3 regions of the Chryseobacterium sp. FR054 genome follow, and region 1 is predicted to be linked to each of the others. Evidence: riboswitches for the same ligand, from Rfam matches in the RefSeq annotation. Region 1 holds a riboswitch; each other region holds the start of a gene.
What was found. A riboswitch is a leader RNA that binds a small molecule or an ion and turns the genes downstream of it on or off. The one in region 1 is predicted to bind cobalamin.
Positions count from the first base shown of each region.

Region 2: another riboswitch for cobalamin. It lies ahead of AC106S_RS06350 (T9SS type A sorting domain-containing protein); the one in region 1 lies ahead of AC106S_RS06915 (TonB-dependent receptor plug domain-containing protein).
Region 3: another riboswitch for cobalamin. It lies ahead of AC106S_RS21475 (TonB-dependent receptor); the one in region 1 lies ahead of AC106S_RS06915 (TonB-dependent receptor plug domain-containing protein).

Region 1 is NZ_JBXDSA010000001.1:1,511,026-1,514,314, forward strand. Features, by position in the region: gene namA (NADPH dehydrogenase NamA) at 1-9, opposite strand, end outside; gene cdd (cytidine deaminase) at 113-595, shown strand; cobalamin riboswitch at 1,409-1,584, shown strand; gene AC106S_RS06915 (TonB-dependent receptor plug domain-containing protein) at 1,617-3,289, shown strand, end outside.
Region 2 is NZ_JBXDSA010000001.1:1,393,499-1,396,787, reverse strand. Features, by position in the region: gene AC106S_RS06350 (T9SS type A sorting domain-containing protein) at 133-1,257, opposite strand; cobalamin riboswitch at 1,338-1,528, opposite strand; gene AC106S_RS06345 (esterase-like activity of phytase family protein) at 1,776-3,038, shown strand; gene tpiA (triose-phosphate isomerase) at 3,280-3,289, opposite strand, start outside.
Region 3 is NZ_JBXDSA010000006.1:141,831-145,119, forward strand. Features, by position in the region: gene AC106S_RS21475 (TonB-dependent receptor) at 1-1,980, opposite strand, end outside; cobalamin riboswitch at 2,090-2,275, opposite strand; gene AC106S_RS21480 (transporter) at 2,439-3,289, opposite strand, start outside.

The DNA.
Region 1 (3,289 bases):
ATACAGCATTTTAAACTTTTGAATTTCAGGTTCAATGATCTGATGAACAAAAATATTGCCCACCTGATTAAAAAGAACTAATTTTAGCCCCCCTTTTTTAGTCCTACAATATATGAAAAAAGACATACAGATCAGTTACGAGTATTTTAAAAACAGCAGTGAACTGAGCGATATTGAAAAAAAACTATTCGAAAGAGCCAAAGAAGCCCGCGAAAATGCCTATGCCCCCTACTCCCAGTTTCTGGTAGGATGTTCTGTCCTGCTTGAAAACGGAGAGATCTATTCCGGCAACAACCAGGAGAACGCTGCTTTTCCGTCCGGGCTGTGTGCTGAAAGAACGGCTCTTTTCTGGGTAGCCGCCAACTTTCCGGATGTGAAGATTAAAAAGATCTTTGTAGTGGGCGGACCTAAGGAATTTCATGAGAAAAATCCTCCGATCCCGCCATGCGGAGCCTGCCGCCAGAGCTTAATAGAATTTGAGACCAAGCAGAACGAGAATATCGACCTTTATTTTTCAAGTATGAATGAGGAGGTTTACAAGGTACATGCGATTAAAGATCTGCTTCCCTTCTATTTTGATTCATCGTTTTTATAAATGGAAGATATATTGCTTTTTGCCACGAATAAAATATCTGTGTCCGTGGCAATAAAGCTTTTTTAATCACAACAGTTTTTTACGTCTCATCTGAAAGTTTAAAGTTTTGCTTATAGAAATTCACTTAAATTCTTGGTAAAGAATCTACCTAATCCATGAAAATTTTATGCTCGCTGATCTGGCAGATTAAGCAGATTTTTACAGCATCGTTATTCAAAACCTTCATAAATATTGTTCCCGCAAATCTCACAGATAACACAGATCTTTTTCTGGAAAATCTGTGGAAAACTCAAATTTCATCAATATGATAACTGTATTTTTTGGAACGCAAAGTTTGATGCACAGGCAATTTTGAAGAAAGTAAAGTTCAGAATCAACTCCGTTGATCCGATGAAGCGATGGATTAGCCTTCGGCTGTCTTAAATCTTAAAGCAATCGATCACTGTTCAGGAAAACTGCTGAAAATCTTTGAATTTTTTTGTGTCTTAAAAGCTGTATCATAATTAAAGTCCTTACGCCCTTGCTTTAAACCGACAAAAAATCTGCATCATCTGCTCTGTCTGCGAGGAAAAACATACCCATAAAAATCTGTGAAATTCGTGTATTCTGCGAGAAATTCAATATTTGATTGTAAAATGGATGAAAATATTTGATCTTCTTACACCATAAAACATGATAATAATTCAATTTATCAGGAGATTACTTTAAACCAACAAAAAATTTACGTAATCCATAGAGTTTGACAGAATCCCTCCTGTTCTACCCATTTATCGTTTCATCTTTCTGTCCTGTTGTCTAATACATTTAAAAACTTATCTTTGCAAAAATTTTGGTTTCCAGTCTATTGGAAATAATAGGGAATTGGGTGAAAATCCCAAACTGTCCCCGCAACTGTAAATCGTAATAAGAGATTCTGCAAAAAACCACTGTTTATACGGGAAGGTGCAGAACGCGAAAGTCAGGAGACCTGCCAGAATACTAACTAAAAATGACTTGCTTCCGGAGGAGAAGTAAAATTAGTATGGATATAAAAAGATCTTTATTACTGCTTTGTTCGTCATACGGCAGCTTTCTTTTGGGACAGGAGAAGGCCATTGATACCATTTATATATTCGATAACCAGATGAGCAGGGTGAAACAGTTTCACTACGTCAATACGATTACTCCAAAGGATATTGAGAAAAATTCGACGAATCTTTCCGAGCTTTTACGTTTTCAGTCGCAGATTTATATGAAGGAAAACGGCCGTGGTGCTGTTTCTTCACCTTCATTCCGGGGAACGAGTGCCGGACATACGGCTTTTGTATGGAACGGCATCAATATCAATTCTGTATTTTTAGGGCAGGGAGATGTGAATAATATTCCGCTTTATGGCTATGATGAACTTGAAATAAAAGCAGGGGGAGGAAGCGTGCAGTACGGAAGCTCGGCCATCGGCGGCAGTATTCACCTGAATAATAATCTGGAATTCAACAGAGGATTCGGGGCCTCGCTGTATTCTGAGGCAGCTTCATTCGGAACGTATAATAATTTTGCCAAAGCTTCTTACAGCAATGAAAAATTCAGCTTTAAAGCATCCGGAAGCTATGTTATCAGTGAAAATGATTATAAGGTTCCTGAGTTTGTCGTGGGAAGTTCTCCTTATAATAACCTCAACGGAAAGTATTATAATACGACTTTCAATATCGGGGCTTCTTATAAGATTGCAGACCGTCAGACGATTTCATGGCAAAACCAGATCTTTGATGCATCCCAGCACTATCCTATTTTTGAACCTAACGGGAATAAGACCAAATACAATGCCCAGACTTTGAGGAGCCTGATCTCCTGGGACGTAAATACAACGAATCTTTCCAACAGTTTAAAGGCTGCCTATACGGAGGATAATTTCCAGTATTTCGGGGATATCAGCCGTCCGAAAACGAGCGGTGCGGAAGGAAAGAATTATATTTTCAGGAATGATTTCAATTACTTCATTACTCCTAAGATCAACGTCAATGCGATCGGTGAATTCCAGGTCAACAAAGGGGAAGGCTATGAATCGGGACTCGGTAATATCAGCCGTAATGTAGGAGCCATAGCGGGTCTTATCAGGTATTTTGCTACAAAGGATCTCCGTTTTGAAGCCGGTGTCAAGCAGAATTTCATCGAGGATATTTCTTCTCCGCTCCTGTATTCTTTTTCAGGGAAATGGAATGCTTTGAAATGGTACCATACCGGGGTAAGCTTTTCCAGAAACTTCAGGTTTCCTTCTTTTAATGATCTTTACTGGCAGCCGGGCGGGAACCGTGATCTTAAGCCGGAAACTTCCATCAATATCGATATGAATCATGAGTTCGTCCTGGGTGACTTTAAAATTATGCTGAGTCCTTATTATATGGATATTAAGGATTATATCAGCTGGTTACCCACTCCTTACGGATACTGGGGAGCTTTCAATACCTATAAAGTTGAATCCTATGGTCTGGAAACCCAGGCTTCATTCTATAAAAACTGGGGCAAACACGCACTAAAGCTGAATGCGGGCTATACTTATTCGCGATCGGAAAACAAGGAAACCCGGAAGCAGATGATGTATGTTCCTTTCCACAAAGCCAACGGAACGGCAGAATATCAGTACGGTTTTCTTAAAGTGTATGTTCAGGGTCTTTTCAACGGTCTTACTTACACGACTACGGATGAAAACAAAGCGAT
Region 2 (3,289 bases), 120 kb from region 1:
TTAAACCTAGCAGGTCTCCGAGACCTGTTAGGTTTTTATCTAATCGCACTCATATACTTTTTATCATTATAATTTTAAAAGAATCTGTGTAACCTCCCCGATCTGTGAGGATAAAATATCCCACAATATGCATTATTTTTTAATCAACTTATGAACCGCTGTATTTTTTGAAGTTTTAATTTCCATCAGATAAATACCGGACTGTAAAGACTGAATATCGATTTTTGTAGCTTTTGAAGTAAGGACTTTCTGTCCTGAAACTCCATAAATATTTACTTCGATAATATTTTCAGCTGTTTCTATATGAATGAAATCACTGGCAGGGTTAGGATAAACTCTGAATGCTTTCTTCCGGATATCAGAAACCCCTAAAACTTCAAGTGATGCTTCGGTAGGCGTAAACGGTAATCTTTGTCCAAAGCTTAAACCCAGCCATTCATTATTGTTTAACTGAGTCTGTGACAAAGAAGCCTGACTTCTCCATGATGAAAGATCTTTTCCTTTGAAAAGCTTCCATGCATTATTTCCGGAAGATGTTCCTGAATGACTGTTTAAAGATAAAGAAGCAATCTGCCCTCCGTTGGAAGCGAAATTGAAATAGGAAGCTTGGGCCTGAATTTGCTGGAGGGCCTGTTCTGCGGTAATGCTTCCGTTATAGCGGATTCCGAAAACAAATGAATGGGCAGAACCGTTTGGACTGTTGGTTCCGAAATCGATAACCACAAGGCTTGAATTACTTCCCGTACCGATCCAATGGGTAATCTGCGATGCATTATACCAGGCAGAACTGTAAGCGGCTACCGGAGATGAGGGATGGGAAAGTGGAGGGGTATTATCAGTAAATCCATATCCAAAAGAAACTCCGTACCATTTTCCGTTCACGAGCGGATCTCCGTTTACCCCGTTATTAAGCGTCATATTTTCGGCAGACGGTCCTGACCATGTAGACCAGTAATCATCCAGGCTGGGTACGTGGTGGTTATAGTTCAGGCTGTAAAGGAATCCGGAGGGAATTTCCACTTCCATTTTAGGCTCTGCGGCGGCAATAGCGGTGATGAGGTCTTCCATGGTAAGATCATCCGAATCAAAACGGTATCCCCAGGCATAGGAAGAAGGATTGTCGTCATCATTGAAATCAGCAATGAGGTAGGCTTTTTTAGAACCGGTTCCTACCCAGAATTTAATGTCGTTTTCGGTGAACTGGGCCGACAGGAGCTGCATACAAAGCAGCAGGAAAAAAAAGTAGATTTTTTTCATGATATCATTAAATTAAAAGTTTTATTCCCGAAACTTTCCTTCAGAAAAAAAGAAATGAATGACTTCAGATACTCTGTTTCTGATGAATATGGAATAAGGCAGGTCTCCTGGCTCGCATCAGGAATACGCCTTCCCGGATTTTTGATCCAGTGGCACAGTATACTCCTGTTTAAACAGCTTACAGTTGCGGGTACAGCCCAAGAATTGAATATTCTTCTCACTTGGTTCCCTTTTAATGAACAATGGTTCAGCCTTAAACCGCTACAAATATAATATCTAAATTTTTGATGTCATTTTGTGAATTATTCTGATTTTTTAAATTTTGTTTAAAGATCAGGTCATTTTCGGTCTTATGACTTTTTTAATTCGATAAAGAATTCCGGAATATGATGTTTTATCCTGATATTTTTTGTGTTTAAAATAAATTAACCTTAAACCTTGATTGTTAAAATATACTTATTCTTGTATTCAAGATCAGTTTACAATCATTATCTATTTTCGCTGCCATAAAAGTAAACATGAAAAAACTGCTGATCTCTGCTTTGGCGCTTATTGCTATGGCATCATGTAAAGATGATGACCATGTAAGCGGCCAGGATATTAATTATTCCAGACTTCCTCAGGAATTTCCTTTTTCCAAACTGGCAACGGTAAATGGGGTAGATGTGATTAACGGAGGTTTTGGCTCCGGAGCAGCCGCCCACCCAGGCAGAAAAGGTGAATTCTATGTCATTACAGACCGCGGTCCCAATACCGACTATCTGAACGGGAAAAAATTTCCGGCTCCGGATTTCACGCCGACCATTATGCATTTTAAGATCAATACTGAAGGAAATATCGAGGTCATTAAATATATTAAACTTAAAAATCCTTCCGGCCAGCCCATCACAGGGCTTCCAAATCCCGCAGGAATGGGAAGTACAGGCGAAACCGCTTATGATGTAAACGGAAATGTTTTAGGAACGGATAATTACGGACTGGACAGCGAGAGCCTTGTTGCAGCAGCTGACGGTACCTTCTGGGTATCTGATGAGTATGGTCCGCATATCGTACATTACAGTGCTGAAGGAGTGGAAATGGAAAGAATCAGCCCGATAGGCGTTAATACAGGACCGAGAAAGCTGCCTGCTGTTTTAGCCAAAAGAAGAGCCAACAGGGGAATGGAAGGGCTCTGCATCACTCCGGACGGAAAAACGCTCGTAGGAACCATCCAGTCAATGATGTATGTTCCTACAAAGGCTTTGGCTACCAATACCACTTTAACGAGGATTGTTACATTCGATATTGCCACAGGAAAAACAAAACAGTTTTTATATAAACAGGATGGCGGAACTTCAGATTCTGTCTGCGATATAACCGCGATCAGCAACACGGAATTCCTGGTTATTGAAAGAGACGGAAACTTCGGTTCGCAGGGCGGCGTGAAAAAAGTATACAGGATCAGCCTGGCAGATGCTTCTGACGTAACCGGACCTGATGTGGCCGCTGTGGACGGAATGAAGATCAATAATAAAGCCCTGGAACAGTGTACATGGAACGAAATTACCACCGCCGGAATAAAACCGGTGTCCAAAACATTAGCCGCAGACCTGGTGGCCAAGCTGGGCTATGAACATGATAAGTTTGAAGGAATCGTTTATCTTGGAAATAATAAACTGGCTGTTTTCAATGATGACGATTTTGGAATCTTAGATGACGGAAACGGAAATCCGAAAGCCAAGATCCTTCCTAAAACCGGGAAAGTAGATAAGGGAACTATGTATATAGTCGATATTCAATAATTAGATTTTTTTAAAGAAAACGGCGGAATCGAAGATTCCGCCGTTTTTGTTGATGTATGTTGGTTAAGCTCAGTAGAAATGGATGTTATGGTTATTTTTCCTACGGATCACACAAATTTCACAGATGTTATCTGCTGTTTTTTGCATCGTTTGATCTGGTTAATCATAATCAATTCAATTGGGTCCGTTCACATATAAAAATAAACTCCATTGGCTTTAGCCAAAACCTGTTTTTATAATATTAATTGAAA
Region 3 (3,289 bases), on a different contig from region 1:
ATTCCTTACCACGTCATAATATTGATTGAGGACGTTATTGACCTCAAAACCGGCTTTGATCTGATGGGCATGCCAGTTGAATTTTTTCTGAACCGATAAATCATGGGTATACCACGGCTGAAGATAATTGGCACGGATGTTATTCAGCTGTGCATCATAACGTTCTCCGGTATACATGAAACTGTAATTGAAACTCCAGTCTTTATAATCCGCCATCATGGTAAAAGTCAGGGCATGCCAGGGCACATAAGAGATCTGGTCTCCGTAATAATCTTCTTTTTTATCGGTATAATCTCCTGCTCTCTGATAGGTATAGCTTACCAGAGGTTTCAGTTTCACCTTATTGATATCAAATTCAGCCTGAACATTGACATCTGCTCCCACAATCCTTACTTCTCCGAGATTCGTCATCATCCACCGGAACAGATTGGTGGTAGGAACTGCGATGATTTTATTTTCCACTTCATTATAATATCCGTCCGCTTTCACATAAATTCCTTTAAAAAATTCATGATCATAAAGTTTATGGTAGGTAAAACCCACGTCATACTGATTGGTAAATTCAGGTTTCAGCATCACATTTCCGATCATGGTGTAATACAGATCATTGAAAGTTGGCATCCTGAAAATCCTTTTATAAAAGGCTCTTATGGTAAAATCTTTTGAATCAGAGGGCTGATAGCTCAGAAATGCAGAGGGGGTCCATTCTGTTTTATCGGGAGATTTTGCATTTTTCTCCACATTTTCATGGACAAACGTTCCAAGTACACTTCCCAGGAATTTAAACCTTCTCCACTGATAGGTCGTGGCAAAAGCCAGCAGTGAGGTATATCGTGTAGGAAATGAAAAATCCCTGAGACTGGCATTCAGGTTATTATACTGGAAGTCCAAACCTGCACTTACATCCCAGTCTTTGGTAATCGAATAGATATTGGACGAAGAAAAGTAAAGTTCTCTCTGGATATAGGTATTATCAATGCGCAGGGCTGTTGTTGATACATTGACCGTATCCAGGAACCTGGAATAATCGTAGGCAAATTTGGCTTTCACCTGGGTTTCAAACTTCGGAAACAGCTTTTTTCTGAAACTGGCCTGAATAAAATAGTTTTCATCCAGCATCTGCTGTCCTTTAGGCCCGAAATCATTATTCACGACAGCAGTGGGAATTCCCCGGTCTGAAATATATCCGTAACCGCGTACATTCCAGCTCCCGTTATTAATAATTCCGTTAAAACCTGTTTCAAGACGTTTAGCCTGAATATAGGAATCATATCTTCTGGCAATCGTATCATTGGCAACAGAGCCGTCAGCATTTTTCTTTTGGTATTTATACTTGTACAATCCTCTGCTCTGCACAAACTCCGAACTGAAGCTTGCTGCCACCCGGTCTGAAATCTTCTGCTCCAGGCGGAACGAAGGATTAAACAGGCTGATGGACCCAAATTTAAGCCTGACCGTTACATTGGTTTTCTGATTTCCTTTAAATACAGGAGTTTTAGGCTGAAGATAAATAGATCCTGAAGACCCGAAATCTTTTGCAGGCTGAAAGATCTCACTTTTCTGACCGTTGTACAAAGAGATTGATTCTATATCATCTAGGGAAAATTTCCCCAGATCCACCACTCCGTTCTGGGCATTTCCAAGCTGAATGCCGTCATAGAAAACACCGACATGCTGGCTTCCCATGCTCCGGATATTAACAGTTTTCAAACCTCCCATTCCGCCGTAATCCTTGATCTGAACACCGGAAAAATATCTCAGGGCATCCGCTACCGACTGGCTGTTCAGCCTTTCCAGCTGTTCGCCTGAAAGAATCTGTGCGGGAAGAATTTCTTTAAAATCTTTTTTATAAATCCGGACAGGAAGAATCGTTTTCTCCCGGATGCTGTCCTTAGACTGTGAGAATACAAGATGAGAGGCCGTCACAAAAATTGCGACAGCTCCCTTTTGAAACAGAGAAGCAGTAAGTTTTGTCACCATTAGCTCATTCAGAATAATGATGACGCTAACGGATATAAGAAAGCAACGACAAAGCACAGCATTCACTGCACAGAATCATTGTTGTCCTAAGCTTTATTCCACGAAAGCGTCAAACGTTCATCTTCTGGCAGGTCTTCTGACTTACTCCGTTTCTGAAATCCTTCCCATTAAAAAAACAGTGGATATATTCTTCAGAAACTTTGGTGTGGAGCTTACAGCAGCGGGTCTGTCCCGGATTTTCACCGGATTCCCTTTTAAGCGCTTTTTACGGCTCACCAGATTCCGGCAAAGATAAACAATTCCTGACATATTCAAAATCTGAAATAACAAAATGATTCTCAGCAGGATAAAAACATTTCACAAGCTATGTTCCCTGCAAAAGAAAAACCTTACAAACGAGAAAAGCATTTGTAAGGTTTATTAAAAAAAGTATTTTCTGATCGGGGATCATTTATTCATCAGATTCCGATATTCAGAAAAATACTGAAACGTGATTTTGCCTCAATATCTCCTCCTGCCAGCTCAGTATAAGCAGGCAGCATGATCTCACTTCCGAGACTGAACTTTTTATAAGATGCTTCAAAGCCCAGCTTGCCATACAAAGCACTTCCTGATGTACGGGGCAATGTTTCTCCGTACTGCCTGTTGGTATCATACACCTCGCCCTGAAGCCCGGCTTTGGCAGAAAATATGGTTTTATCAGTTCCTGTGATCCGGTAAAATCCTGTTGCTGCATAATTCCATTGATTCCCGAAACGATAATGTTTTTTGTTTTCAGTTTTCACTGTATAGTCCGTATTGATAAGCACTGCCAGTTTATTCTTCTGGAATTTATAATTTAAAGCTGCCTGATAGTCCCAGCTGCCTGTTCCGAGCTGAAAACTCGGATTAACCCCGGAAATTCCTTTTTCATCAAATTTTCCCAGAGGAATTTTTATCCCCAGGCCACCATTCAGCTGATGGGCATTATCTTTCGAATTAATGATCTGATAAATTCCCATCAGATTCAGATCCCCGATTCCATTGATGCGGATGTCTCCCTGCCAGGTTTTCTTTTCGTGAAAATGAAAGGGCAGACTGGCGTACACACTCAGTTTTTTCGTCAGAGGAATTTTTCCCCACAGCTGAAGGGTATTGAAATACTGGTCCTGTGTAAGATCTTTCACAAACAAATTTTCTTTTGCCTTATAATGCTGGGCAAAATATTTAATGCCGATAAACTGGGGATTCAGCAATGATTCGAAACCTGACGAACCATTTCCGGCCGCACAGCCGCAGGCATCACAGTCATCAAGCGATATTCTGCTAA